3 regions of the Bilifractor sp. LCP21S3_F8 genome follow, and region 2 is predicted to be linked to each of the others. Evidence: predicted binding sites of a transcription regulator. Region 2 holds the regulator's gene; each other region holds the start of a gene.
The links. The regulator HrcA, encoded in region 2, represses chaperone genes, less so after heat shock. The targets are predictions, from matches to a motif close to TGTTAGCACTCNNNNNNNNNGAGTGCTAACA.
Positions count from the first base shown of each region.

Region 1 (7,536 bases), on a different contig from region 2:
AGAATTACAATTACTACGCGGGGGATGGCCTCGACAACGCACTTAAAAGAGCACTGAAGGATGCGGGTGATCCGGAGCTGAAACATTATGAGGAGGGAAGACCGCTGTGCCGGAAATGGTTTGTCGAGAATTCGCTGTATCATGTGAAACCTTACCCGCACATTGTGGAGATGCTGAAAGAACTGAAGAAACGGAAGATCCGCCTTGCTGTATTTTCCAACAAGATGCATCAGGGAGCAATCGATGTGGTGACGGCAATCTTCGGACCGGATACCTTCGACCATATTCAGGGACAGACCGACACTGTGCCGATCAAACCGGATCCGCAGGGGGTCTATGAGATTCTCAGGGAGTTCGGGGTGAATAAGACAGAGGCACTGTACTTCGGTGACACCAATACCGACATGCTCACAGGTCATAATGCAGGCCTTTTTACCGTCGGGGTGACATGGGGGTTCCGTCCGAGAACGGAGCTTGAGGAATATCGGGCAGACGATATTGTCGATGATCCTATGGAGATCGTTGATCTTGTGGATCGATTTAATTCGAGGGGAAAGGAAAATGTCAGATAAAAGAATTCCATCGATAAGAATTCCGTCGAATATCCGTCTCATTGCAAGTGATTTGGACGGGACACTGCTTCAGGGAGACGCACAAAGGCTGAAACCCAATACCTGCGAGCTGATTCACAGGCTGACTGACAGAGGAATTATTTTTCTCGCAGCGAGCGGAAGACAGTATGCCAATCTGCAGAGACTCTTTGCTCCTGTTCGCAGCGAGATCGCGTATCTCTGCGAGAACGGCTGCCTCAGCTTCTATGAAGGCGAGATGGTGCACAGAGTGACCATGGACCGGGCACTGGGACAGGAGATCATGCGCGAGATCATAGGGACGCCGTCCGCCGAGGTGCTCCTGTCGGGAGTGAATACAAGCTACATTCAGCCGAAGGACATGAGCTATTATTATCATATGCGGGATGTGGTCGGCAACAATGTCACACTGGTGCCGGATATTCTGAAGACGGAGGAGCCGTATTTCAAGATTTCCATCTACGAGAGGAACGGTCTTACCGATGAGGAAATCGCGTTCTGGCAGGAAAGATTTGGAAGATACGCAACGGTTGTTACGGGCGGAAATGACTGGCTCGATATCATGCCGCTTCATGTGAATAAGGGAACCGGAATCCGGAAACTGCTGGAGAAGCTCGATGTGCGGCCGGAGGAATGCATGGCCTTCGGGGATAACTATAACGATATGGAGATGATGAAGCTGGTCGGCTGGCCGGTTGCGGTGGACAATGCCAAACCGGAAATTCTCGCCGCAAGCCGTGACCATACGTCGACGGTGGAGGAATACCTTGAGAAAATATTGTCAGGCGATTTTAGCGGATAATGTTGCTTCGCATCGCTCCATGCTCATACCTGTTGTCGTCGCTAATGTTCTTACCCACTGGTGAGCAAGCTCCCCGCGGGCCAAGAACATTGCGACTGGACTTATACAGTACCGGCTATACGATACATTGTGCCACACACTGTATAAGTCCCCGCGTCACTTCGCTGCTTCGCAGCTTCCGTGCCGCTAACAGGTATGATCATTCTCGCGTTGCTTGGCATCGCTCCATGCTCATACCTGTTGTCGTCGCTAATGTTCTTACTCACTGGTGAGCAAGCTCCCCATGGGCCAAGAACATTGCGACTGGACTTATACAGTACCTTACTAGCACTCGATAAAAACGAGTGCTAATTTTTCCTTGACTTTCTGTAATAAGGGTACTAATATAACACTTGTCGGGTATAAAATGAATACCGGTCATAATGACAGAAATCACAGCCGGAATGGTCCGCGAAGTCGGGTTTCCACAGACAGCGGATCATCAGCGGCGATAACATAAATATCCATTTTCCTGACGGGGATATGTCACGAAAATGAAGGATCAAAAGTGAAAAGGAGTGTGTATTAGTATGGAAATGAGACATGGAAATCTGTCGATTAACAGCGACAACATTTTTCCAATAATCAAGAAATGGATGTATTCGGATAAGGATATCTTTATCCGGGAACTGATTTCGAACGGATCCGATGCCATAACCAAGAGAAAAAAGCTGGATGCCGTAGGTGAGGTAAGGCTTCCGGAGGGATATAAGCCGAAGATCACAGTATCGGTTAACGATAAGGAAAAAACACTGAAATTCACCGATAACGGAATTGGTATGACAGCGGACGAGGTAATCCGTGACATCACAGAGATTGCTTTTTCCGGCGCGACGGAATTTCTGGAAAAGTATAAGGATAAGGCGGACAGCGACCAGATCATCGGACATTTCGGACTCGGATTCTATTCTGCATTCATGGTAGCGGATCTGGTGGAAATCGATACATTGAGTTTCCGTGAGGGAGCGGAGGCCGTTCACTGGGAGTGCGACGGCGGTACAGAGTATGATATGAGCGAGGGCACCCGTACCGAGGCAGGGACAACGATCACACTGCACCTGGCAGAGGATAGTCTGGAATTCGCCAACGAGTACAAGGTACGTGAAACTCTGGAGAAATACTGCTCCTTCATGCCGGTAGAAATTTATCTTGAGAATGAGACGAAAGAGCCGGAGACGGAGATCATCGATGAAAAGGACCTCAAGGATACCGATGTTGTCATTGAGCATATCCATGAGGACGCGAAGTACGAGGAGAAGAAAAATGATAAGGGCGAGACCGAAAAGGTCGAGACCAGCCCGGAGAAAAATCAGGTAAAGATTCAGAAGCGGCCGGTATCCATCAGTGATACGCATCCACTGTGGACAAAGCAGCCCAGTCAGTGCACAGATGAGGAGTACAAGGAATTTTACCGCCATGTATTCCTGGATTACAAGGAGCCGCTGTTCTGGATTCATCTGAATATGGATTATCCGTTCCGCCTGAAGGGCATTCTGTACTTCCCGAGAATCAACACGGAATACGAGTCCATTGAGGGAAAAATCAAGCTGTACAACAACCAGGTATTCATCGCGGATAATATTAAGGAAGTTATCCCGGAATATCTGCTCCTGCTCAAGGGCGTGATTGACTGCCCGGATCTGCCCCTCAACGTCTCCCGTTCTGCGCTTCAGAATGACGGTTTCGCGCAGAAGATTTCCGATTACATCTCAAAGAAGGTTGCGGACAAGCTCTCAGGCATGTGCAAGACCAAGAGAGAAGAATATGAGAAATACTGGAACGACATCAGTCCGTTCATCAAGTTCGGAACGCTGAAGGATCCCAAGTTCTCTGAGAGAATGATGGACTACATCCTCTATGAGGATCTCGACGGCAAGTATCACACGCTGAAAGATATCATCGCCGCCAATACTCCTGAAAAGACTGAGGAAGAGAAAACAGGGGGAAGCGCAGAAGACAAGAGCAAAGCGGCAGATGCGAAGGAATCTGAGACGGGTGCCGATGGTGAGAAGAAGCCTGAGGCAGAAGCTTCAGAAGAGAGTAAATCCGGTGAGGCGGACCAGAAGGACGACAAGAAGGATGCACCGAAGATCACGATCTATTATGTGACAAATGAGGTGCAGCAGAGCCAGTACATCAACATGTTCCGGAGCCAGAAGAAACAGGCTTATAAGCTGGTCCATACCATCGACGCTCCGTTTATCTCCCATGTGGAGCAGCTGAATGAAAATCTTCATTTCCAGAGAATCGATGCGGATCTCACCGATGATATGAAGGAAGACAGCGAATCTCTGAAGGAAGAGAGCAAGGATCTGCAGGAGCTCTTCCGCAAGGTTCTGAACAAGAGTCAGCTGTCCGTCCGGGTGGAGAATCTGAAGGATCCCAGTGTTTCAGCCATGGTCACGATCTCCGAGGAGATGCGCCGTTATAGCGAGATGATGCGCATGTACGGAATGGCGGACAAGAACATCAACGTGGATGAACTCGAGGGACAGCAGACACTTGTTCTGAATGCAAAGCATCCGCTTGTGAAATATGTATTCGAGCATAAGGCATCCGAGGATGTCAGCCTCTTCTGTGAGCAGCTTTATGATCTGGCAGTTATCAGCAACCGCGCTCTGACTCCGGATGAGATGACAAAGTTCATCAGCAGGAGCAATGAGATCATGGTAAAGCTTGCAGAGAACGCGAAGCCAGCGGGAAAAGCCCAGATCAAAAAGGCAGATACAGCAAAGAAAGAAGTGAAAGCGTCGGAGAAGAAGGACACCAAGGCACCGGCCAAGAAGACTTCAAAGGAATCAAAGGACGAGAAGAAATCTGAATAAGCAAGATTGAAAGCAGAGCGGGATAAAAACGCGAGGTGGGCGTTTTTCCCGCTCCTTTTGTGTTCGCGCAAAACATTTTCCTGGTATTCGTATAAAATATTTCCTTGTATTTACACAAAAAAACACATTCCGATATTTGTACAACAACAATTTAAAGGTGATCAGTCGAGCCCGCAGGCGGTGAAAAATTTCTGCACATACCGGTCCCACGCCTGGTCAACGGAGTGATCCAGCGTAAAGACCCGGAGGGAGGATCCGGTAGTTACAGTCAGTGTCTGATTCCGGTATTGAATGTTCAGGAACAGTCCAAGGATATCATCCGGATCGTAATTCAGTTCGTTCTTTTCCATAAAACGCCGGATCTGTCCGGCACTCAGCTGGAAGACAAAACGGAAGGAGAGAGGAAGCCTGCGGCCTTTCAGGATCTGTACGCAGAAGGATCGGATATCCCTCCAGTGCACAAGAGATTCCCGGTGTGTCTGTGGGTTCGTGACTTTGTTCGTGATTCCGTCATCTGAAGCGTCGCCCTCATAATATTCCGGGTGAGCCTGACCGTCGATGGAAAATGTGGTAAAGGTTGTGATCTGCGCCTCCGAGACCAGAAAACGGTCGAACGTTTCCTTCAGAAGAAGGTGATTCATGAAGCTGCCGACATGTTCAATCTGTAATGCGATCATAGTAAAAACCTCCGAAATACAGTATCCATTATAATAGACTTCCGGGTATCTCACAATCCGGGAATTTACGGATTGTGCTTTGCATTTGATTGGAATTGTTGTATACTGTTTACATTGGGCCGACGCAGGAATTATGGCAGATGCTGAGAAATTTCTGCCCGAATCAGCCGGAGCCCGGATCAAGAGACAGGTAAGGAGTATGTTGGAATGAGTCAGGAAAAGGTCGATTTATATAAGGAAGAGAAAAAGAACCGCAAGAAAATCATGCGGAGAGAAAAGATCAGAACGAGACTGACCGTAGTTGCAGTTGTGGCCGTTTTCGGTATTCTGATCGGCTGGTTCAGCTGGGCGGTATATAATAATGTAAAGAACAATCAGGCGACTACGGCAAAGGCAACGACGACGGAGCTTGACCTCTCTGCCATCGAATCCTACACGACAGCTTTAAACAGCTATGTCACAGAGCAGAAGACAGGTTCTGACAGCACTTCAACTGAAGCATCATCTGCGACAGCATCAGACAGCAGCGCAGCATCTGCTTCCTCGGACGCATCCGTATCATCGGCGTCGGCTGCGCAGTGACGGATTCCGGCAGAACGAGAGAATGATTTCTCCCGTCAATGCCCATAAGTGCCATGCATGACAGCAGTCATAGAGGAAGCGCAGGCATAAAAGATATTTTACAGCAGCAGCCATAGGGATTATGTATGGCAGCAATAATATAGCACAAGATCTACAAGGCGTTCTGCGAGAGCAGGGCGCCTTTTTGAGATGCGTCAGCAGAGGAAACCGCTTTTTTGAGATGCGCCAGCAGAGAAAAACCGCCTTTTTGGGATGCGCCAACAGAGAAAACCCGCTTTTCAAAGATGAGACAGCAGAAAAAAACCGCCTTCCGGAGCGGAAGACGGTGATTTTTCGATTGAACTGATTATAACGTGTGCAAACACTTGATGCGTAACTTAATATCTATATATATAAATCAATGCTTCAAAATGCTGTAACAAGAAAAGCAATTCTTTCGATGTCTGGATTAGTGATTCGGGTTCATTCGCTGAAATTACAGTTTAACAACGTTTGCTGCCTGCATTCCCTTTGCGCCTTCAACCAGATCATAGGAAACAGCCTGGCCCTCGTCCAGAGATTTGAATCCCTCACCCTGGATTGCTGAGAAGTGAACAAATACGTCCTTTCCGTCCTCACCAGTGATGAAACCATAACCTTTTTCAGCATTGAACCACTTAACAGTGCCCTTGTTCATTTGAAGTACCTCCATACTTACTAAGAAAAATAATGAATCGGTGAAGCTTTCACCGTGATTTGATTATAGGTTTGAAAGGTTGAAAAGTCAAGAAAATTTGAACAATTCGACTTTCTTTTCAGTGGCCTCTTCAACGGACTCCGGGGCAGTATCGGCAAAGTTTTTCGCTTTTTTCACGCTTTTTTCCGGGAGCTCTTTTCCATGACAAGACAAGGGGTGATTCTTGAATTCTCAGGCACCATCTTGTATACTGTAAACGGAAATTTATGCCCGGGACAGGAAAGGCACAAAAGAAGGTTTGATGAAATCCGGCCGGATGTCCCTCATACGGAAAGGCAGAAATCGTTATGGATACAATTCTGATAAGAAACGGCAGAATCATCGATCCGGACACCCGTTTTGACGGCATCGCTGATCTCTATCTGTCCGGAGGAAAAATCACCAGAGTCGCGAAAAAGATAACAGAAAAGGCGGACCGGGAGATCGACGCAAGGGGCATGTGGATCATGCCCGGGCTGATCGATCTGCATGTGCATCTTCGTGATCCGGGGCTTACCTGGAAGGAAGATGTGACTACCGGCTCGAAGGCGGCTGCCAGAGGAGGCATTACCACCATCGTTGCGATGCCAAATACAAAACCGGTCTGTGACAGCCCGGACCGCATCGACTATGTTATGCACAAGGCGGAGCATACCGCGTCGATTCATGTGCTTCAGGCCGGAGCGGTCACTGAGGGGCAGGCCGGTGAAAAGCTGGCCGATATCAGAGGAATGGCGAAGCATGGGATCCCCGCTGTTTCCGAGGATGGAAAGTCGGTCATGAACGCTGAGCTTGCGCGGGAGGCAATGAAAATCTGCCGTGAACTGAACATTCCGTTTCTGGATCACTGCGAGGACAGGAATCTCGTACAGGGCGGCTGTGTGAATGCGGATGAGATATCCAGAGCTGAGGGCCTTCCCGGTATCACAAATTCGGTGGAGGATGTCATCATCGCGAGAGACATGATCCTTGCTCATGAGACAGGTGCACATCTTCATCTCTGTCACTGCTCCACGAAGGGAAGCTACGAGATGCTGAAGGCGGCAAAAGAAAAAGGCTGGGATGTGTCCGGCGAGGTCTGCCCGCATCATTTCATTCTGACGAGCAGCGACAGAGTGCACGGCGACACGAACTACAAAATGAATCCGCCGCTGCGCACCGAAGAGGACAGAAAGGCACTCTGCAGGGGGCTGGCTGAGGGAGTATTTGAAGCAATCAGCACGGATCATGCGCCCCACACGCGCGAGGAGAAGGATCAGCCCATGGAAAAGGCCCCCTTCGGAATTGTCGGCCTCGAGACTTCCGT
Region 1 covers NZ_JBQKIK010000001.1:72,372-79,907, forward strand. The annotation lists gene ACTQ3A_RS00305 (HAD family hydrolase) at 1-572, shown strand, start outside; gene ACTQ3A_RS00310 (HAD family hydrolase) at 562-1,392, shown strand; gene ACTQ3A_RS00315 (hypothetical protein) at 1,494-1,658, opposite strand; gene htpG (molecular chaperone HtpG) at 1,962-4,256, shown strand; gene ACTQ3A_RS00325 (DUF5721 family protein) at 4,418-4,933, opposite strand; gene ACTQ3A_RS00330 (hypothetical protein) at 5,141-5,515, shown strand; gene ACTQ3A_RS00335 (cold-shock protein) at 5,991-6,191, opposite strand; gene ACTQ3A_RS00340 (dihydroorotase) at 6,539-7,536, shown strand, end outside.
Region 1: a site for HrcA is predicted at 1,715-1,745, ahead of htpG (molecular chaperone HtpG). Genes of this name have one in related genera too.

Region 2 (7,536 bases):
ATGAGACAATCGGAAGCCTGATCTATGAGGCAAAGATCCGCGCAAAGCAGATTGACCGTGAGACTGAGGCTGAGAAGCAGAGAAGAATCTCAGAGGCGGAGACGGAAGCAAGGAAAATTCGTGACGAAGCGCAAGTAGAGGCACAGAAAACCCTTGCGGGTGTGCAGAAGGAAGTCGATGAGATCAACCGTGAGGGAAAACAGAAGTATGAGGCTGTCCAGGAAGAGCTTGCAAATGTTGTCGAGATCTTCAACCGCGTGCAGAAGCAGTTCATGAATTCCTACAAGACGATTCAGGATATTGTGAACGAAAGCCCGGAGATAGGGGAGAACTGTGACCTGCCGCTTCGCGAAGATGATTATTAAAGGATGGAAGTGAACCGATCCATGCAGACTGGAAAAGCAAAAATTGTCAGGATGACGGAAGATAACCTGGATATGGATGCCCTTCGTGAGGCGGGAAGAATTCTGAGATCAGGAGGCCTTGTCGCGTTTCCGACGGAGACGGTTTACGGACTTGGAGGAAATGCCCTGGATCCTGAGGCTTCCCGAAAGATCTATGCCGCAAAGGGGAGACCATCGGACAATCCGCTGATTGTACACATCGCTGATCTGGAGCATCTTTTTCCACTGATCCGTGAGTTCCCGGAGGGAGCGAGGAGACTGGCAGAGAGATACTGGCCGGGACCGCTGACCATGATTTTTCAGAAGACCGATCTGGTTCCCTATGAGACAACGGGAGGGCTGGATACGGTGGCAGTCCGTTTTCCGGACAATGCCATTGCAAGGGAGATGATCCGTCAGGGAGGCGGATATGTTGCCGCGCCGAGCGCAAACACCTCCGGAAGACCGAGCCCGACACTCGCCAGTCATGTGGAGGAGGATCTCGGCAGCAAGATCGATATGATCATTGACGGAGGCCAGGTGAATATCGGGCTGGAGTCTACGATTGTGGATTTCAGTGAGGGACATCCGGTCATTTTGCGTCCGGGTTTTCTGAATCAGGAGATGTTGGAGAAGGTGATCGGAGAGGTCACAGTTGATCCTGGTATTATGTCCGAGAATATTCATGTGCGGCCGAAGGCACCGGGCATGCGGTACAAGCATTATGCGCCGAAGGCAGATCTTGCGATCGTAGAGGGACAGCCGGAGGCTGTTTTTTCAAAAATCCGGGAGCTGACCGAAAAGAGACTTTCGGAGGGCTTTCGTGTCGGTATCATCTGCACAGAGGAGAGCCGGGACAGGTACACAGAAGGAGATATCCGTTGTATTGGAAGCAGGGCAGACGACAGGACGATTGCGCACCATCTATATGAGATTCTGCGGGACTTCGATGCTGACGGGGTTGACTATATCTATACAGAATCCTTTGAGACACCGAGAATGGGTCAGGCAATCATGAACCGTCTGATCAAGGCGGCCGGCCATGAAGTGATTCAGGCATGAGAGGTGCCTGACCGGGTTTTCAGAAAGAGGCAGATACAGATCAGCACATGTGTGCTGCAGAGAAGGAGGACAAAATGATAGCACTTGGATGTGACCATGGAGGTTATCGGCTGATGCAGGAGGTCAAGACTCATCTTGATGCAAAGGGAATCGCATACAAGGATTTTGGCTGCTTCAGTGAAGAATCTGTCGATTACCCGGATTATGCCCACAAGGTCGGGCACGCTGTTCAGGATGGAAGCTGCGAGAAGGGAATCCTGATCTGCGGTACCGGAATCGGCATCTCGATCACTGCAAATAAGATGAAGGGAATCCGCTGCGCACTCTGCACGAACGAGTTTATGGCGAGGGCAACGCGGGAGCATAACGATGCAAATATCCTTGCGATGGGCGGAAGAGTCACGGGACCCGGAGTTGCGTGCGGAATTGTAGACGCGTTCCTCGACACACCGTTCTCGGAGGGGGAGAGACATATCCGAAGGATCCGTAAGATTGAAGAGGAACAGTAACGAGGCGAAAATCGGATTGCCGGAAGAGAGCCCGCTGCATGTTGCAGAGGCACAACTCGTGGAAACAGTAATGCAAAGGACCGGGATGCCGGAAGGAAGCGGTAATTCGCCGGAGAATGCTGCACCTGTGTCCGGACGGAGACAGATCGTTTGTGAGGAACCTGTGTCTTGCAGTTATATGAGTGGAAAGGAAGAAAAATGGGAAAAGTAATTATTATGGATCATCCGCTGATCAAGCATAAAATCGGAATCATCCGCGAGGAAAGTACGGGAACCAAGGAATTTCGCGAGATTATCTCCGAGATTGCCATGCTGGAGTGCTATGAGTCAACACGCAGTATTCCTCTTGAGGACGTAGAGATTCAGACACCGATCACAAAAACAACCGTTCAGAGACTGGCCGGCAAGAAGCTGGCCATCGTACCGATTCTTCGTGCGGGTCTGGGAATGGTTTCCGGTATCCAGACGCTGATCCCCGCCGCAAAGGTCGGACACATCGGCATGTACAGAGATCCGGAATCCCTTCAGCCGGTGGAGTATTACTGCAAGCTCCCCTCCGACATTGAAGAACGTGAGGTTTTTGTGGTAGATCCGATGCTGGCGACCGGAGGCTCTGCCTGTGACGCGATTCGCCAGCTGAAAAAGCATGGATGCCAGAAAATTCATTTTCTCTGTATCATTGCGGCACCGCAGGGACTGGAGCGCCTGAAGAAGGAACATCCGGATGTATCCATCGTGGTAGGCGCGCTGGACGATCATCTGAATGAACAAGGATACATTGTGCCCGGACTCGGCGATGCGGGAGACAGAATTTTCGGAACAAAGTAAAGCGCCGACATGTTGTGAACGGGGATACACACGGTATAAGCTGCGGATTGCCCATGCTTCGTACACTTGCGATCCTACAGGCGATCTGTCTGCGTTTTCGAAGGGCTTATACACAGAATGCTGGAGGAACGATGTCAGATAAGAGAAAAGACTATATTTCCTGGGATGAGTATTTTATGGCAGTTGCCAAGCTGGCAGGCATGCGTTCCAAGGATCCGAATTCTCAGGTGGGATGCTGTATCGTGAGCCAGGACAACAAGATTCTTTCCATCGGCTATAATGGATTTCCAAGAGGCTGCTCCGATGATGCCTTTCCGTGGGCCAGAAGCAACGAGGATCCGCTGAAGACAAAGTATGTCTACGTGACGCACAGCGAGCTGAACGCGATCCTGAATTACCGGGGCGGAAGTCTCGAAGGGGCAAAGCTGTATGTCTCGCTTTTCCCGTGTAATGAATGTGCGAAGGCAATTATCCAGGCGGGAATCCGGAAGGTTATCTATGATGACGACAAGTATGACAAAACACCTTCCGTCATTGCATCGAAAATGATGTTTCAGGCAGCTGGAGTAGAGTTTGAAAAATATAACTCCTCGGGCAGGATACTCACAATCCGTGTCTGAGAAAAAACAGAATGTCAACACATACAGGTCAGGGTTCAATATTCAGGATAAGGACAAGTGCATCGGCTTTAAAAACCAGACAGGAGGAGACAGGAAATGGTCCGTAAAGAGAACGTTACTTATGTAGATGGCCTTGCAGGAGGAAGAGGAAGAGCAAAGGTTTCCCATATTGTGTCCAGGGAGGAACTTATGGGGCATGGAAGGATGTACGCAAAGGTTACACTTCCGCCAGGCGCAAGCGTAGGCTGGCATCAGCATGTACATGACACGGAGCCTTACTATATTCTGAAGGGCCACGGTGATTTTATTGATAATGACCACAGGATTTATCATGTGTCAGCCGGAGACGTCTGCGTGATTGAGGTCGGACAGTATCACAGCATGGAGAACAATTCGGACGATGATCTGGAGTTCATGGCATTGATCTACAATGAAGCCGGGTATCTGAACGACTGACAGGAACAGATACGTGGTCAGTGCGGCGAAGGACATCTGACACGTGACATATGGCGAGGGACACATGCCATACTACATACTAAGCAGTGACAAGTCCCTGACATTTTAGCCATACTAAGCAGTGACAAGTCCCTGATGTTTATTAATAGAAGCATTACAAAGGATAAAGCTGCGCTCTTGCGCGGTATTATATGCCGACAGGCAGCAGGCTGGAGCAGACAGGGAACTGTGACGGCCTGTTTTTTTTACGCGAACAGTGAGCCGCAGCCGAATGCGAAGTGTTGGATTTTCTGATAGGTCATTCCTTTCGGAGGATTGTTCAAATATTTTTTGCGATGAATTGCCATAAGAATTAACCCGAAAATAATTTGCCATTAGCGCCGCGCTCAATTCACCGCGCAACAGCAAAAGGAGCATTCACCGCATTCAACGCGTGACAGCAAAAGTAGTTGACAAAAAAATAATGCAGTGCTATCTTATGAAACATAGGCGTTAGCACTCTGCAATTCAGAGTGCTGACAAACCGGCAAGGGGAACGATCCTGCCGGAGATCAATCCTCAGAAGGAAGAAAGGAGCCAAGGAGTGGGAGAAGATTTGGATGAACGAAAAAAGACGATTCTAAAGGCTATTATCCAGACATACCTGGAGACGGGAGAGCCTGTCGGATCACGGACAATTTCCAAATACACAGACCTGAATCTAAGCTCCGCGACCATCCGAAATGAGATGTCGGATCTGGAGGAAATGGGGTATATTATTCAGCCGCATACTTCGTCCGGACGGATTCCCTCCGATAAGGGATATCGGCTTTATGTAAACGAGCTGATACAGAAAACAAATCAGGATGCCGAAGCACAGACGCTGATGATTCAGAAAACGGATCGTATGGAAAAGGTACTGAAGCAGGTCGTGGATGTGCTGGCACAGAACACCAATTATGCGACAATGATTGCGGGACCGTCGTATCATCAGAACTCATTGAAGTTCATTCAGTTGTCCCGGATCAATGAGAAACAGCTTCTTGCGGTAGTGGTTGCACAGGGGAATCTGGTCAAAAACCAGATGATTGACCTCAAGGAATCTATTGATGAAGACGATATTCTGAAACTGAATCTGCTTCTGAACAACGAGCTGAACGGAAAGACAATCGGCGAGATCAATCTGGACATGATCACTCGGATGAAGCAGCAGGCAGGCATTCATAGCGAAGTCATCAGCAGTGTGATCGATGCAGTGGCAGAGACCATACAGCCGGGAGAGGAGGACATGCCGATCTATCTGAGCGGTGCGACAAATATTTTCGACTATCCGGAACTTGCGGATTCGAAAAAAGCCAAGGAGCTGATGACCGCGTTCGGAGATAAGAAGGAACTGGCTGAGATGATCCGCGAGACGGCTCCGGGCGAGGAAGCCTCGAACGGGATCACCGCCTATATCGGGAACGAATCCCCGATTCAGGGCATGAAGGACTGCTCCGTTGTCACCGCAAACTACAATCTTGGAAACGGGATGAAGGGAACGGTCGCTATTGTAGGCCCTCGGAGAATGGATTATAAGAAAGTAGTAGAAAATCTGAAGCAGCTGAAATCACAGATGAATGCTCTCTTCGGAAACGGAGACGCCAAGCTCGAGACCTCGTCCGATCATGACATTATCGATGACAGCACAGAGTCCTAGCAGACCGGGATCCGGGAGTACACGAAGAAGTGATTAATCCATGCGGAGATTCACATTAGATTTAGAAGCAATAAAACAGAAAGGCGGGACAGACATGGCAGACGTGAATAACAGCAGGCGGGGCGCCGACGGGGCAGACCCGGAAGCAGAGAGAAAAAAAGCCATGAAGAAGGATAATCATATGAACGAAGAAAATGCAAAAGATACAGAGAAACGTACAGCAGAAGCAGATACGATGAAGGAAGAGAAGACAGAAAAGGAAGACGGAGTTCGTAACGGAAAAGCCGCGGATCAGACCAAAGAGAAGGCAAGGCAGAATGAAGCCGGGAAATCTGATCCCAAAGAGAAGCAGGATGAGGCGAAAAGCGCCGGCTCTGTGGAAAATGGTGATAATGCGAAAGGATCCGGTTCCGGGAAAAAGATAAAAAAGGACAAGAAGGATGAGAAGATTGAAGAACTCACCGACAGACTGCAGCGTCAGATGGCTGAGTTCGACAATTTCCGCAAGCGCACGGAGAGAGAAAAATCCGAGATGTTCGATATGGGCGCGAGAGATGTTATCGAGAAGATCCTTCCGGTTGTCGATAATTTTGAAAGAGGACTTGCCGGAGCGGATGAGTCGGATTCGTTCGTTCAGGGGATGAACAAGATTTACAAGCAGATGACGAAGATCCTGACAGATATGGGCGTTGAGACCATCGAGGCGGAGGGCGCCGAGTTTGATCCGAATCTTCATAATGCGGTGATGCATGAGGACAACCCGGATGTCGGTGAAAACATCATCACACAGGAGCTTCAGAAGGGATATAAGTACAAGGATGTTGTGGTTCGTCACAGTATGGTGAAGGTGGCCAACTGACATTACAGAAAAACAGATCCGATCAGGAGGAAAATAGAATGGGAAAAATTATCGGTATTGACCTTGGTACTACAAACAGCTGTGTAGCCGTTATGGAAGGTGGAAAACCCACCGTTATCGCGAATGCGGAAGGAAGCCGTACGACCCCGTCCGTTGTCGCGTTCACAAAGACAGGAGAGCGTCTGGTAGGTGAGCCGGCAAAGCGTCAGGCAGTTACAAACGCGGATCACACAATTTCATCGATCAAGCGTCACATGGGCTCCGATTACAGAGTTACCATTGACGGCAAGAGCTATACTCCGCAGGAGATCTCCGCAATGATTCTGCAGAAGCTGAAGAGTGACGCGGAAGGCTATCTGGGAGAAAAGGTCACAGAGGCTGTCATCACCTGCCCGGCATATTTCAATGACGCACAGCGTCAGGCAACAAAGGACGCCGGCAAGATTGCCGGACTTGATGTAAAGCGTATCATCAACGAGCCGACAGCGGCAGCGCTGGCTTACGGCCTGGACAATGAGAAAGAGCAGAAGGTTATGGTATACGATCTCGGCGGCGGCACCTTCGATGTGTCCATCATCGAGATCGGCGACGGCGTCATCGAGGTACTGGCTACCGCCGGCAATAACCATCTGGGCGGCGACGACTTTGATAAGAGAGTTGCCGATTATATCGTAAGTGAATTCAAGAAGCAGGAAGGCATCGACCTCTCCGGCGACAGGATGGCGATGCAGAGAATCCGTGAGGCGGCAGAGAAGGCAAAGATCGAGCTTTCCAGCGCGACCACCACGAACATCAACCTTCCGTTCATCACCGCTACGGCGGACGGCGCAAAGCATCTGGATCTCAACCTGACAAAGGCAAAATTCGACGAGCTGACCGCAGATCTTGTGGAAGCGACCGCGGAGCCGGTAAGAACCGCTCTGAACGACGCGGGACTTACCGCATCTGACCTTGCGAAGGTTCTTCTGGTCGGCGGTTCCACACGTATCCCGGCGGTACAGGACAAGGTAAGACAGCTGACCGGACATGAGCCGAGCAAGAACCTGAACCCGGATGAGTGCGTGGCAATCGGCGCATCGATTCAGGGAGGCAAGCTGGCCGGAGATGCTGGAGCCGGAGACGTGCTTCTGCTCGATGTCAC
Region 2 covers NZ_JBQKIK010000005.1:75,813-83,348, reverse strand. The annotation lists gene ACTQ3A_RS04005 (hypothetical protein) at 1-365, shown strand, start outside; gene ACTQ3A_RS04000 (L-threonylcarbamoyladenylate synthase) at 417-1,445, shown strand; gene rpiB (ribose 5-phosphate isomerase B) at 1,520-1,954, shown strand; gene upp (uracil phosphoribosyltransferase) at 2,153-2,782, shown strand; gene ACTQ3A_RS03985 (deoxycytidylate deaminase) at 2,914-3,402, shown strand; gene ACTQ3A_RS03980 (cupin domain-containing protein) at 3,499-3,858, shown strand; gene hrcA (heat-inducible transcriptional repressor HrcA) at 4,442-5,536, shown strand; gene grpE (nucleotide exchange factor GrpE) at 5,718-6,395, shown strand; gene dnaK (molecular chaperone DnaK) at 6,434-7,536, shown strand, end outside.

Region 3 (7,536 bases), on a different contig from region 2:
CAGGCAGAGAGAAGAGGATGATAAGTATGTACGGAATAGACACACGAAGGAACAGATATAAGACAGCTTCAGCGGCATCTGCATCGACGGAGGAATGGAATCGGGCATTGTCCTATCTCAGGAGATATGCGGAGAATTCCCTGGCGTATCTTTCTCTGGAGCCGGACAAGGAGTGGTTTTTCTCCGAGGAGCCGGAGGGAATGATCAGCTTTGCCAGATCAGGGAACACGATTGTCGTTTGCGGTGATCCGGTCTGCGCAGATGAGGATTTCCCCGAAATGCTCCGGGTGCTCCGTTCTTTTGCGGTGGCGGAGAGAAAGCATCTGGTGTTTCTCATGACGGAGGAAACACATGTTGCGGAATATCAGGCGGAGGGCTTCGGCTGCTTTAAGAGCGGAGAGGAGGCAGTCTTTGATGTGCAGTCCTGGTCCATGCGGGGCGGGAAATGCGCCAAGGCAAGATCCTCCTGGCATACGGCGGTGAATTACGGGCTCAGCGTGCAGGAGTACAGGCCGCAGGAGAAGCGGGATGCGGAGATTGAGCGGCAGTTCCATGAGATCACCGATGCCTGGCTTGAGGAAAAACATACGGCGAGGCTTCAGTTCGCGGTCGGGAGTCTGATGCTGGATCACCCCTGTGACAAGAGATACTTTTACGCTTCCGATGCGGAAGGCACAATCCAGGGGATCAACGTGCTGAATCCATATCTCGGCGGAAAGGGATGGATTGTGGATATCATGCGGAGGCGGGAGGGATGCCCGCACGGTGTGATGGAGCTGCTCTTTCATGATATCATGGAGATCCTGAAGGCGGAGGGTGTGTCACAGGCAAGCCTCGGGGTCGCCCCTTTTTTCAACACGAATGACGGAGATCATCCGCGGCTGATCGAGAGGGCAGAGCATTATATCTATGAAAATATGAATTATATCTACGGCTTCAAACCTCTGCATGCCGCAAAGGATAAGTTTAATCCGCAGTGGAAGAATATTTACGTCGTCTGCTATCCGAAGCATATGTCTTTCTGGATGGAAGAGGCGGCCTTTGCCGTTCTGGATTCTCAGGGATTCAGCGACTATGTGCACGCGTTCCTGGAGATGCGGAAGGTGCAGCACGAGGAGAAGGTGGATCGCAAGAAGGAACAGCGCAGGGAGAAGGTGGACCGCAAGAAGGAACAGCACGAGGAGAAGGCAGAGTGAAAGAAGAAGCAGCGTGGAAAGAAAGTGGAGCACAAGGAGGAGCATCACAGGGATGACAGAATTGAAAAAGCTTCATGTAAATAACATTGATATATCCTACGAGGAGGCCGGGGAGGGGCGTCCCATGGTCCTGATCCATGGTAACGGGGAGGATCATACGATTTTCGACCGGACGGTTAAGATTCTGGAGAAAAAATTCACCTGCTATCTTCCGGATTCGCGGGGCCACGGAAAGAGTCACTGGATCGGAGAGCTTCATTACAGGGACATGGCGGAGGATCTGGTACAGTTTCTGGAGAAGCTGAATCTTCACAATGTTGTGGTGGTCGGCTTTTCCGACGGCGGGATTATCGGTCTGATCGCGGCGAGCAGGACGAGGAGGATCTCTTCGCTGATTGCATGCGGCGCAAATACGCGCCCGGAGGGACTTCACGGGCTGTTTCTTCTCGGATCCCGGATTCTTCATTTTTTCGGAAGAAGTCCTTTGATTCGACTGATGATAAAAGAACCTGATATCCGTGATCAGGAGCTCCGGCAGATCCGGGCGGACACGCTGATCGTCGCGGGAGAGCATGATCTGATCCGGAAAAGCGAGACTGACCACATTGCCGCGGAGATCCCTGGAGCCGCGAAGCTTATTTTGCGCGGAGAATCCCACGGAAGCTACATTGTACACAGCGAAAAGCTCGCAGACATCATTCAGCGATTTTTGAATAAGCGGAAGGGCGTGAACGAAAGCTGAAACAGCTGCTGAAACGGCAGCCGTAACGAAAGCTGATACGGCAGCTGAAACAGAAGCTGAAACGGCAGATTCAGTCAGATGGCCGGATATGTCCGATTGACAAACGAAATCCGCCCGATATAATCAAAAAATAGAAGACAATATGAAAATGCACCGGGATATAAGTATACGGAAGGCAATATTGTCAGAACTGCCGCCCATATTGGACGGCAAAGAATAAAAATATTACAGGAAGAAAGACCTGCCATTCCCTATCAGCGCTTCGAAAACGCAGACCGGATTACTGCTCGCGAAGCTCTTATAAGAGCCGGAATCGATTTTGAAGGCACAGGTATGGGCGCAGAGCCGCTTGACCGGTGACAGCAGCCGTATCTTCCGGAAAGGAGACGTAACATGGAAATCACGTATAAGCGTGCGTCGATGAAAGACATTGACGTTCTTGTGGACACCCGGCTTGAAGCGCGGGATCATTCTGATAAAACGGAGGATTCTGCAGCCATGATGCGTCGCCGCCGGCAGGCCTACAGCTACTTCCGGAGAAATCTGTCCGAGAATCAGAACGTGGCATATATTGTCTACAATGGATCTGAGATAGCTGCTTTCGGAGACGTCATTTTCTATCATCGCCGTCCGTTGTTTAATCAGAATAAGGAACGGGCATATATCTCCAATCTGTATACAAAGCCGGAATACCAGGATACGGAGATTCCGTTCCGGCTGCTCGATCTTCTCGTGCTCGCTTCCCTTGAGAACGGAGCGGAGGAGATCACGGCTGACAGGGAAATCGCGGCGGATCCACTCTACAGAAAGTACGGCTTTACCAGAGGGGATTCCGGGTGGAGTCTGGTGGAGTATGCGTGAGATTCTGTGAAAAATATCTGCGCAAGAGACAGCAGAGGGAACAGGGTAAAAATTTATATGCGATGGCGGAGTCAGTTGTGAAAGTCGCGGGGTGCCGTGTGCCTTTCACTTCCGCGCGCGTGCAGGCATTCCCCGGAGCAAAACCCGGGGAAAAATTTTTAAAAGAAATTAGCACTCACTTATTGACAGTGCTAACAACGAGTGCTATATTAGCTTCGTGAGAGGAAAAGGTTACATAATATCAGAACGTCAAAATCTTTTCCTGACTTAAATACTGCATTTCAAGGGAGGTGTGAGTATGCAAGCTGACAGATTTACACAGAAATCACTGGAAGCCGTGAATTCGCTGCAGAAGACAGCGATGGACTTCGGCAATCAGGAAATTGAACAGGAGCATCTGCTCTATGTGCTGCTGAATCAGGAGAACAGCCTGATTCTTCAGATGATCGAGAAGATGGGCATTGATGCCAATCTTTTCCGGAATGAAGTCGAAGCGGCTATAAATAAAAGAGTCAAGGTTCAGGGTGGACAGCCTTATGTCGGGCAGTATCTGAACTACACCTTGAATTACGCGGAAAATGAAGCAAAGAAGATGGGAGACGAGTATGTGTCCGTCGAGCATCTGTTCCTTGCCATGCTCCGGCATCCGAGTCCTTCGATGAAAGAGCTGTTCCGTCAGAACGGCATCACCGTGGATCGTTTTCTTCAGGCGCTGCAGAGCGTGAGAGGGAATCAGAAGGTGACCTCCGATAATCCGGAGGAGACCTATGACAGTCTGAGAAAATACGGCGAGGATCTGGTGGAGAAGGCAAGAGATCAGAAGCTGGATCCTATCATCGGCCGTGACGATGAGATCCGGAATGTAATCCGGATTCTTTCCCGTAAGACAAAGAACAACCCGGTGCTGATCGGTGAACCCGGTGTCGGCAAAACCGCAGTTGTGGAAGGACTTGCGCAGCGTATTGTGAAGGGCGATGTTCCGGATTCCCTGAAGGACAAGACGATTTTTTCACTGGACATGGGTGCTCTCGTGGCCGGTGCGAAATACCGTGGTGAATTTGAGGAGAGACTGAAGGCGGTTCTGAACGAGGTGAAGAAGAGCGAGGGCAGGATTATTCTCTTTATCGATGAGCTGCATCTGATCGTCGGAGCCGGAAAGACGGAGGGCTCAATGGATGCGGGCAACCTGCTGAAGCCGCTTCTTGCCAGAGGTGAGCTGCACTGCATCGGCGCGACAACGCTGAATGAGTACAGGGAGTATATCGAGAAGGATGCCGCCCTGGAGCGTCGTTTCCAGAGAGTTATGGTAGATGAGCCGACGGTGGATGAGACAATCACCATCCTTCGTGGTCTTCGTGAGAATTACCAGACGTACCACGGCGTGCGCATCACGGATAATGCGCTGATCGCGGCGGCTACGCTGTCGAACCGTTATATCACGGACCGTTTCCTTCCGGACAAGGCGATTGACCTGATCGATGAGGCGTGCGCCCAGATCAAGACAGAGAAGGATTCCAAGCCCGAGGAAATTGATGAGCTGGAGCACAGGAATCTGCAGCTTCGTCTTGACAAGATGTCTCTGGAAAAGGAGACGGACACGCTGAGCAAGGAGCGTCTGGAAACCGTTAAGAAGGAGCTGGCGGAGAATGAAGATAAGCTGAAGGTTCTCAATGCCAAATGGGAGAATGAGAAGAATGCCGTGAACCGTCCGGCGAAGATCCGTGATCAGATCGCGGAGGTTCATAAACAGATGGAACTTGCGGAGCGCCAGGGCGATCTGGCGAAGATGTCCGAGCTTCAGTACGGCGAACTGCCGAAGCTGGAGAGGGAACTTCAGGATGAAGAGAACAAGATCAATAACGACGATCTGAAGCTGGTGCATGAGGCGGTTGATGAGGATGAGATCGCGACAATCGTGTCCCGCTGGACCGGAATTCCGGTGGCCAAGCTGACACAGGGCGAAAGAGAGAAGATTCTTCATCTGGACGATGAGCTGCATAAGAGAGTCGTGGGTCAGGATGAGGCGGTCGAGAAGGTTTCGGACGCAATTATCCGTTCGAAAGCCGGGATCAAGGATCCCACAAAGCCGATCGGATCCTTCCTGTTCCTCGGACCCACCGGTGTCGGCAAGACCGAACTTGCGAAGACGCTGGCGGAGAAGCTGTTTGATGACGAGAACAACATGGTTCGTATCGATATGAGCGAATACATGGAGAAATATTCAGTCTCCCGTCTGATCGGAGCTCCTCCGGGATATGTAGGATATGAGGAGGGCGGTCAGCTGACCGAAGCTGTGCGGAGAAAACCTTATTCGGTTGTGCTTTTTGATGAGATTGAAAAGGCGCATCCGGATGTCTTCAATGTGCTGCTTCAGGTTCTGGATGACGGCCGGATCACGGATTCCCAGGGCAGGACCGTAGACTTCAAGAATACGATTCTGATCATGACGTCGAATATCGGTTCGCAGTATCTGCTGGACGGCATTGAGCCGAACGGCGAGATCAGCGAAAAGGCACAGGAAATGGTTCATAAGGATCTGAGGGCGCACTTCCGTCCGGAGTTCCTGAACCGTCTGGATGAGATCATCATGTTCCGTCCGCTTACAAAGGACAACATCGGCCACATCGTGGATCTGCAGATCGCGGATCTGAACAGAAGACTCGCGGATCAGCAGCTCAAGATAGAGCTTACCGACGCTGCGAAGAAGTATGTCGTGGACGGCGGCTACGATCCGGTTTACGGTGCGCGTCCGCTGAAGAGATTTGTACAGAAGAATGTCGAGACACTTTCGGCGAAGCTGATTCTCGGCGGAGACGTTCACGAGGGAGATACCATTGTGATCGACGTCGGCGCCGACGGAAAGCTGGCGGCAAGCGTGCGGCCCCAGGTCGAGGTCGTGGACTGATTTACGCAATCGCTGAGAGAACGGGATAAAATCACGGAATCGGGTTTTATCCCGTTTTGACGGAAGGCACAGCGGATTCTGATGGAACAGAAATCTGCAATGTGTACAAAAAATGAAGCGATTTTGAGGCAAGATTGTCGAACCGGTCTGATGATATTCTTTCTGCGATATTTTATAATGACAGAAAACAGTTCATCAAATAAGAGAGGATGATAATAATGATGCCAAGAGATCCTGCTATGTTGTTAAGCTTCGTAAATATGCGTCTGCGTGATCAGTATTCCAGTCTTGATGAATTCTGTGAGGCTGAAAATGTAAATCGAAAACTTCTCATGGAGAGACTGGCTGAGGTGAATTACTATTACGACGAGAAAACCAACCAGTTCAAGTAACTGCGATGAGAAAACCGGAACAGGCCGGTGTGAAGGAAGCAGTCCCCGTGTCTGTCATTGCCGTGAGACAGTGACAGATGCGGGGATTTTTTTTACGCGAGCGACGCGATAGCGAGATAAAACTCGCGCAGCGTGTTTTATCTCGTTTGCAGTCGGCGCCCGTCAGACAGTCTCCGCGGTATACCCGATGCCGACGTGAGACAGTCTCTGCGGTACGTCCTTCACTGCTGTCGGGCCTTCGTTGCGGTACGCCCGATTACATCCGATTCGGAAGAAATCGTTTTGTTTTTTGGCTTCCGGTATGTCATGTGGTATACTTTCTTGCAGGTGATATGCCGGTTGTGCGGGGAGATCAAAACGGAGGTTATGGAACGATGAGCGCGTATGAGAGCTTTGCGTCGGTATATGATATGTTTATGGACAACATCGACTATCCGTCATGGAGTCGGTATCTGATCGGGCTGCTGAAGGGGCACGGGGTTTCCGACGGACTGGTCTGTGAACTTGGGTGTGGAACAGGAAGCATGACGGAGCTGCTGGCGGATGCCGGATATGATATGATCGGGATCGACAGTTCCGTGGAGATGCTGGAGCAGGCACAGGACAAAAAATATGAGTCCGGCCACGATATCCTGTACCTGAATCAGGATATGCGGGAGTTCGAGCTGTACGGAACCGTGCGGGCGATTGTGAGCGTCTGTGACTGTATGAACTATATATTGACCGAGGAAGATCTTCTGAAGGTTTTCCGGCTGGTGAATAATTACCTGGATCCGGGCGGGGTTTTTATTTTTGATATGAATACAGAGGCGAAATACCGGGGGATCGGGGAGTCCACGATTGCGGAGAACCGGGAAAACGGGAGCTTTATCTGGGAGAACAGCTATGACCCGGAGAAGCGGATCAATGAGTATGTTCTCACGTTGTTTATCCCTGAGGAAGAGGGAGAGGATCTGTTCCGCAGGTATGAAGAGGTTCATGTTCAGAGAGCTTATCCGCTGAAAAGAGTGGCGGAGCTGATCCGGGAGGCCGGCATGATTTATGAAGGAGCCTATGAAGCGTTTACCGGCCACGCACCGGACGAGAAGTCGGAGAGAATCTGCATCATCGCGAGAGAAAATGGTAAAAGAGCTGAGAAAAATCGCGAGAGAAAATGGTAAAAGAGCTGAGAAAAATCGCGAGAAAAAATGGCAAAAGAGCTGAGAAAAGAGGAATGATATAAAACGATGAGTGAGAAAGACAGAACGACAGCGGGCAGCGCTGCGAGAGAAGAAAGCACCACAGAAAGACCAGGAGACGAGAATACGAAAGCAGAAAGAAATGACGGAAAGGTAACCGATATGACAGAGTGGAAGAAGGATCATATGGACTATATTGTAAGAGCAACAGCATGTGGCGGCCAGATACGTGCGTTTGCCGCGACGACAAAGAACCTGGTGG
Region 3 covers NZ_JBQKIK010000024.1:8,734-16,269, reverse strand. The annotation lists gene ACTQ3A_RS10705 (bifunctional lysylphosphatidylglycerol flippase/synthetase MprF) at 27-1,196, shown strand; gene ACTQ3A_RS10700 (alpha/beta fold hydrolase) at 1,249-1,938, shown strand; gene ACTQ3A_RS10695 (GNAT family N-acetyltransferase) at 2,332-2,799, shown strand; gene clpB (ATP-dependent chaperone ClpB) at 3,098-5,704, shown strand; gene ACTQ3A_RS10685 (DUF4250 domain-containing protein) at 5,914-6,096, shown strand; gene ACTQ3A_RS10680 (class I SAM-dependent DNA methyltransferase) at 6,471-7,256, shown strand; gene hslO (Hsp33 family molecular chaperone HslO) at 7,461-7,536, shown strand, end outside.
Region 3: a site for HrcA is predicted at 2,966-2,996, ahead of clpB (ATP-dependent chaperone ClpB). Genes of this name have one in related genera too.